2 regions of the Thalassospira sp. NFXS8 genome follow, and region 2 is predicted to be linked to the other one. Evidence: predicted binding sites of a transcription regulator. Region 2 holds the regulator's gene; the other holds the start of a gene.

Evidence for each region. The regulator PhoB, encoded in region 2, activates phosphate uptake and scavenging genes when phosphate is short. The targets are predictions, from matches to a motif close to TNTCATAAAACTGTCA.
Region 1: the regulator PhoB is predicted to act here: its motif matches at 973-988, upstream of J4E05_RS13585 (bifunctional 2',3'-cyclic-nucleotide 2'-phosphodiesterase/3'-nucleotidase).

Annotation. Positions count from the first base shown of each region.
Region 1 covers NZ_JAGEMF010000002.1:967,984-972,019, reverse strand. The annotation lists gene J4E05_RS13585 (bifunctional 2',3'-cyclic-nucleotide 2'-phosphodiesterase/3'-nucleotidase) at 1-908, opposite strand, end outside; gene J4E05_RS13580 (MFS transporter) at 1,094-2,437, opposite strand; gene J4E05_RS13575 (AraC family transcriptional regulator) at 2,588-3,379, shown strand; gene J4E05_RS13570 (hypothetical protein) at 3,543-4,036, opposite strand, start outside.
Region 2 covers NZ_JAGEMF010000002.1:774,129-778,164, forward strand. The annotation lists gene pstA (phosphate ABC transporter permease PstA) at 1-761, shown strand, start outside; gene pstB (phosphate ABC transporter ATP-binding protein PstB) at 763-1,569, shown strand; gene phoU (phosphate signaling complex protein PhoU) at 1,590-2,321, shown strand; gene phoB (phosphate regulon transcriptional regulator PhoB) at 2,326-3,024, shown strand; gene J4E05_RS12700 (cation:proton antiporter domain-containing protein) at 3,142-4,036, opposite strand, start outside.

The sequences.
Region 1 (4,036 bases), 190 kb from region 2:
CCGGGCATCACGGCGGCGACCCCGTTAATGGTGCCTTTGGTCAAATCAACACCGTCAATATCGGCAAACGTCTCAGAGGGAAAAACCGTATGGGCATGGCCAAACAAAATGGCGTCAATCCCCTTTACCTTCGACAGGTAATAGGTGGCGTTTTCTTCCATGCCGTGGCGTGTTTGGGTGCTTAAGCCCGAATGGGCAACCGCCACCACAATATCGGCCCCCTTTTCACGCATTTCCGGCACGTATTTTTCGGCCATATCCACAATGTCTTTGGTAACAACGTGGCCTTCAAGGTTGGCCTTGTCCCACTGCATAATCTGGGGTGGGGCAAAACCGATCACACCAATAGTAATTGGGTGCTTTTTGCCGTCCTTATCCACCAAATCGCGTTTTAACAACTGATAGGGCGTAAAATAGGGTTTGTCGTTATCGGGATTGTTATCGCCATCATCGATAAAAATATTGGCATTCACATAGGGAAAATTCGCCCCGCCAATGGCATTGCCCAAAAATTCCAGCCCGTAATTGAATTCGTGGTTCCCGATATTGCCAACATCGTAGTCCATCAGGTTCATTGCCTTGTAAACCGGGTGAATTTCCCCTTTTTTAAGGCCGTGGCGCTTGGCCATATAGTCGCCCAGCGGGTTGCCCTGAATAAGGTCACCATTGTCAATCAGGATGGCATTGTCGGCTTCGTCGCGGGCCTTCTTGATCAGGGTGGCATCTTTCGCCAGGCCAACGGTTTGCGACGCGGCATCGCGGTAATAGTCGTAATTGACCAGATGCGAATGAATGTCGGTGGTTTCCAGTATCCGCAGTGATACCGAACTGTCGGCAAGGGCCGTGCCCGCCATCAGGCTAACCGACAGACCGATAAAAACGCTCGCCAGTGGACGATAGAAAGTCATTTAATGCACCCCTGAAAATGATGGTCAGTCTGACAAATATATTCTTGTTCGGATGGTCAGGTTTTGAAGATTTTGCGAAAATAGACGCCAACACGCAAACAAAAACGCCTGCTCGTGGGAACAGGCGTTTTGTTAATTGAATGTTTACGCCAAAAAATCAAACGGCGCGAACGGCTTACGTAAAATTACCGAGCCGCCTGGCCCATGGCACCCACATCATTGGCACCGCCCAAAACCACTTCATTGCCCGGTCGCGGGTCATGGGGCACGTTAAACGACAGAATCAACGACCCAAGCGCCAAAGCCGCACCGGTTAAAAATACCGCACTGGGCGAAATCAGCCATAACAGGCCAAACGCAGCAGGCAAGAATACAGCGGCAATGTGATTGATGGTAAAGCTCACCCCTGCGGTTGAGGAAATGTCGCCCGGATCCGCAATTTTCTGGAAATAGGTTTTCATCGCAATTGCCATGGCAAAAAACAAATGGTCAACCACATACAACCCGGCAGCCAGATGCGAATTTTGCACAAAGGCATAGCCGGTAAAGACCAGAAACAGCCCGCAATATTCAAATATCAGCGCCTTGCGTTCCCCCCATTTACCAATCAGCCTGCCAATTTGCGGGGCCAGCACCATGTTAATGGCATGGTTTAGCAAATATAGAATGGTGATGGTGCCAACATCGTAGCCAAATTTTTCCACCATCAAAAATCCGGCAAAAACGGTAAAAATCTGGCGCCGTGCGCCCGCCATAAAGGTCAGCGCGTAATAAAGCCAATAGCGACGACGCAGCACCAGTTTGCGGGTTTGCGGGTGGGCATCGGTAAATTTGGGAAACACCATCCAGGCCACAAGTGCAACAACAATCGTCAGCGCACCACCGACCACATATACCCCGCGATAGGGCATATCAAAAACTTCCATCATCACCCAGACGCCGCCAAACATCAGCAACGAGGCAATTGATTTGGCCGATAATTGTCGCCCCATCACCATGGCCGTTCGATTTTTAGCAACCCACTGCAATGACAGCGCCTGTTGCATGGTTTCAAAATAATGAAACCCGATCGACATTAAAACAGTGGTGCAATAAAGCCCGACAATGGTGGGAAAATACCCGCTAATCGCCACACCAATGCCCAGCACCATAAGCGAAATCAGGGCAAAGGTTTGCTCGCGAAAAATCAACAGGGCAAAAATGGCGCTAAAGGCCAAAAACCCCGGAATTTCGCGCAAAGACTGTAAAATGCCAATTTCACGACCGGTGAAATTGGCCATTTCGACCGAAAAATTATTTAAAAGCGCCATCCATGTTGAAAAAGATAATGGCATTGCCGTTGCCATTAAAATCAACAGGATCTCCGGGTTACCCCGCCAGCCAGTTTTGCCATTGGCTGTTAACGGCATAAAGGCCGTTTTTTCGGGGGCCGATGCCGCCAGATTACCCGGGGCATGGGCATCGGGTTCGGTCGGGTTGTGGGCGTCGGGTATCTCCGGCGTCCGTGGGGTTGGATAAGGCGTTGGCATATGCAATAATTTCCTGATGGTACAAAGGCCCGGCGGGTACGGGTCGGGGGCGTTTGCCCCGGTTGTCTGGATTTACTCCAAACTAAACCTGTCATTTTCGTCTGTCTCACGGTAATCTGCCATTGAATACGGCAAACAGGACATTTCCCCGTGCTAAGACCCGAAAAATCACCCCCGCCCCGACCGCGCCCGGATATTTTACCGCGCCCGATCTATATTCGGATCAATGATGTTGCTGCCGGGCATTGTGTTGGCTCGCATCACCATGACTGGTACCAGTTGATCTATGCCAGCGAAGGCACAATGACCGTGACCACCAATGCCGGTATCTGGGTTGTCCCCCCGCAGCGCGCGGTATGGGTGCCGCCAGGTATTGACCATGCCGTCGCCCATTCCACATTTTGCCGGGCACGACATATATACATTGCCCGCGACGCCCACGCCGGCTTACCCGAAAGCTGCATGGTGATCGAGGTCAACCCGCTTTTGCGCGAACTGGTTCAGGCCGCGATAAAATTCCCTGTCGAATATAACGAACACGGCCCGGAAGGCCGGCTGGTTGATGTCTTGCTCGATCAATTGGCGGCATCGGCCCATACCACCAATCTGCACCTTCCTGCGCCCAAAGATGCGCGGCTATCGCGTATTTGCGAACAGTTACAGGCCGATCCGGCAGATAACCGCACGCTCGAGGAATGGTCTCGCGACTGTGGCGCATCCTCTCGCACGCTGGCGCGCTTGTTCCTGCGCGAAACCGGCATGCCGTTTCGTGAATGGCGACAAAAACTGCGTCTTTTATATGCGTTGGAAAAACTTGCTCATCATCGGCCGGTCACAGAAATTGCCCTGGATCTTGGCTATGAAAATACATCGGCCTTCATTGCCATGTTCCGCAAGGCCACGGGCAAAACGCCGGGAACCTATTTAAACGTGCCTCGCTGATATCACTGCACAGGGCCCAGCACAGCCCTTTTTACAAACGAACAATGCGGCGCCTGGCTAAATTTATCCAAAACACCACCTGGCGCTGCCCCAAAGCACCCCTTGTCGCAACTGCGCGACAGACAACCCTCACATAACGCCGGGTATCCTGCCAGGTTGTGTCCTAATCCTTCGTCGACCAGAACGGATAGGTTGGCGGCAGAATATTATCATCCTCCAGCTTTTGGCGGTTTTGATAACGCGATGTCGCCTCTGGTCCGTTGCGCCCCATCCGGCGCGTTTCCGAACACAAATTATGAATTTCCACTGCGTCGGCAATCGTCCAGTTGCGCGCCCTGTCCCCCTTGCGTCGCCCTGGATGATCCACACCAAAACCACCGTCCCGGCCCTTCTCGGTCAGAAGGTTTAAAAGCCGGGTCAGATCGGGCAGTGCCTCGATAACGGAATGAAGGTTCGCAAGACTATTTGAAAGCGCCCCCAGCATCTCGGACGTATTTTCAGACCAGTCGGAAAGGTTTCCCGAGGCCTCAAGGTCAGCACCGCCCCCGGTATCGCCATCAATCATATCAGCATTGGCATTGGCATTGGCATTGGCATTGGCATTGGCAAAACGATCCTGCTGATCCATCGCCTCAGCCACAAGGTTCAAACCCTCGA
Region 2 (4,036 bases):
AGGCCCTTCAAAACGGCGATGCCATTGAAAAGCGGTTTCACACCCGGTTTTTTACCAATGGTGACTCCCGTGAACCTGAATTGGCCGGGATCTGGGGCGCTGCTGTTGGCTCGTTCTATACGTTGATCGTAACCTTGCTTTTATCTTTCCCGATCGGGGTGGCGGCGGCAATTTACCTTGAAGAATTTGCCCCGAAAAACCGCCTGACCCAGATTATTGAAGTCAATATCAACAATCTCGCGGCTGTTCCTTCCATCGTGTTTGGTCTGCTGGGGCTGGAACTTTATCTTAACGTGATGCATTTGCCGCGTTCGGCCCCGGTTGTTGGTGGTTTGACCCTGGCATTGATGACATTGCCAACCATCATCATTGCCGCGCGTGCCGCGATCAAGGCTGTACCGCCCTCTATTCGCCAGGCGGCCCTTGGCCTTGGGGCGTCACCCGTGCAAACGGTTAGCCACCATGTTTTGCCGCTTGCCATGCCGGGCATTCTGACCGGTACCATCATCGGGATGGCTCAGGCACTGGGCGAAACCGCCCCGCTTTTGATGATCGGGATGGTGGCCTTTATTGTTGATATTCCCGGCAGTGCAATGGATGCGGCAACGGTGTTGCCTGTGCAGATTTACCTGTGGGCAGACAGCCCGGAACGCGCCTTTGTCGAAAAAACCTCGGCGGCGATTATGGTGTTGCTGGCCTTCCTGATCCTGATGAACGGGTTGGCTGTGTTATTGCGCAAGAAATTTGAACGGAAGTGGTAAAATGGCTGTTGTAACGACTGATGCAATGACGAACGCACCGCAAACGCGGGGTAATTCGAAAATGGCGGCCCGCGACCTGAACCTGTTTTATGGCGACGCGCAGGCACTTTATAATGTTGACCTTGATGTTGTTGAACGCGAAGTCACCGCGCTGATCGGCCCGTCGGGCTGTGGTAAATCGACGTTTTTGCGGTGCCTGAACCGCATGAACGACACCATTGATGGCGTGTCCATCAACGGCAAGGTTACTCTTGATGACCGCGATATCTACGACAAGGTTATTGATGTGGTGCAGTTGCGTGCCCGCATCGGCATGGTGTTTCAAAAACCGAACCCGTTTCCAAAATCGATTTTCGATAACGTGGCCTATGGCCCGCGTATTCATGGTCTGGTCAATTCCCGCGATGAACTTGACGAAATCGTCATGACTTCGCTGGAAAAGGCTGGCCTGCTTAAAGAAGTCAAAGACCGTTTGGCATCGCCTGCCACCGGTCTTTCCGGGGGGCAGCAGCAACGCCTGTGCATTGCCCGTGCCGTTGCGGTCAGCCCCGAAGTTATTTTGATGGATGAACCCTGTTCCGCGCTTGATCCGATCGCGACCGCCAAGGTCGAGGAACTGATCGACGAGCTGCGTTCGAACTACACAATTGTCATCGTCACTCACTCCATGCAGCAGGCCGCGCGTGTGTCGCAGCGCACGGCTTTTTTCCACCTGGGTAAACTGGTGGAAGTCGGCGAAACGGACCAAATTTTTACCAACCCGCGAGACGAACGCACCAAAGGCTATATCACTGGGCGCTTCGGCTAAGCCGGGCAGGAGGTAATACGATGAGAAAAGAAGAAAGCCATATCGTCAGTTCATTTGACGATGAACTGACACGGTTGAACAATATCATTTCGCAAATGGGCGGTTTGGCCGAAAGCCAGCTGATTTCGGCCATTCGCGCCATTTCAAAACGCGATTCCGAACTGGCCGAACAGGTCATTGTTTCGGACCTGCGGATTGATAAGCTAGAACAGGAAGTGCAGGATTTTGCTGTACGTGTTCTGGCCCTGCGTCAGCCGATGGCCGATGATTTGCGACAGGTCGTTACGGCATTGAAACTGTCGAACGATCTCGAACGCATTGGCGATCTGGCCAAGAACATTGCCAAACGCGCACAGGTTCTTAACCAGATGGCGCCGATCCGCCCGGTTCAGGTTATTCCCAACATGGCGCGCCTGGCCCAGGAAATCATCAAGGACGTTCTGGACGCCTATATCGAAAACGATGCCGAAAAGGCCCAGCGCGTTTGGGCGCGGGACCAGGAAGTGGACGATATGTACAATTCGCTGTTCCGCGAATTGCTGACCTATATGATGGAAGATCCGCGCAACATTACCGCATCGACCCATCTTTTGTTCATTGCCAAAAACATTGAACGTATTGGCGATCATGCCACCAACATCGCTGAAACGATCTATTACCGGATCAAGGGTGAAGATTTGCCCGTTGATGGCCGTCCGAAAAATGACGCTGCCAATTTTGCTGTGATTGAACCCAACGAGGCAGGGGAATAACAGGATGGATCCTACGGTTCTTATTGTCGAGGATGAAGCCGCCATCGTTACGATGTTGCGCTATAACCTTGAACGCGAAGGCATGAATGTTGTCGAAGCCGGTGATGGCGACGAAGCCTTGAAAATCATGGCTGAAACCCATGTTGATCTGGTTTTGCTCGACTGGATGTTGCCGGTCATGTCGGGGATCGAGGTGTGCCGCCAGATCCGCCGGAAACCGGAAAGCCGGGATTTGCCGGTGATTATGGTGACCGCACGCGGCGAAGAAGGCGACCGTATTCGTGGCCTTGATACCGGTGCCGATGACTACGTGACCAAGCCCTTTGCCATTGGCGAATTGCTGGCCCGTATCCGTGCGCTTTTGCGTCGGTCGGGTCCGGCGCAACCACAGGGGCAGTTGATCTATTCTGATATCGAAATGGATTTGGCCGCGCACCGGGTTAACCGCAGTGGCAAACCGATCCATCTGGGGCCGACAGAATTTCGCCTGTTGCGGTATTTTCTGGAACATCCGGGGCGGGTTTTCTCGCGCGAACAGTTACTTAACGCCGTTTGGGGGCCGAATATCTATGTCGAAACCCGCACGGTAGATGTGCATATTCGCCGTCTGCGCAAAGCATTGAACGATGTTAAAGGCACCAAGGACGTTATTCGGACTGTTCGTGCGGCGGGCTATGCCCTTGACGATGATGCCGCTGCGTAACCGGCATTTTTATTTAAGTAAATTGTGACAGAATTTCGCAATTTACACTGAAATTACAAGGCCCTGTCACATGACAGGGCCTTGTTTTATACAATATTGAAATATTGTCGCCCTTCGTTATGGCTTTTCGCCGGACAGGGGGGCGGAAGCGGTGGTTTTGGCCGTCGCCGTTGCGGGTGCCGTAGATGGCGCACTGATCGGTTTTGTGGCGCTGCCGGGTGAATGTGATGGCGCGCGTGGTGCCAGTTCGTTCATCAGCAGCATGTCGGCACGGCGGAATTTGGCAATTTCGGTATCAATTTCATCCTGGGGGACATCGCAGGCTGATAATACATGGTCTGACAGGCGCAGGCCGGTTTCCAACACTTCGGGGATGGCGGCATTGGCACCGCTGCGGGCCAATGCGCCGATATGGGAAATGTCCTGGGCGCGGGCGAAAATTTTTAAATGCGGGTAATGCTGGCGCAGCAAGGCCACGGTTTTTTCGGTTTCATGCGGGGTGCCCATGGCAACGGCGGCCACATGGGCTTGATCGGTATGGGCCGCCCGAAAACTTTCCGGACGCGAGCCATCGGCAAAATAAACCGGTAATCCTTCGGCACGGCCCCGTGCAACTTGCTGGGCGTCGGATTCCAGCACGATAAAGGGAATATTCCGGGTTTTTAACAAACGCGCCAAAACGCGGCCAACGCGGCCACAGCCAATAATCAGCACATGATGTTCAACCCCTTCGGTGTGGCTTTCAATTTCACCAAGCTGGTCGGTTTCGCGCGGGTGCAGGATATCTTCCAGCTTTTTGCCCAGGCTGATCAGGCTGGGTGTTACGGCCATGGAAATGGCAACAATCGGCACAAGAATGGCGGCAAGATCGGGTGTGATGGCACCGTTTTGGGCGGCCAGTGTAAACATGACAAAGGCAAATTCGCCGCCGCCCGCAAGCCCCATTGCAATGCGGATCGAAACGGCACGGTCAAACCGTGTTGCCAGCGACAGTACAAACAGGATTGCGGCC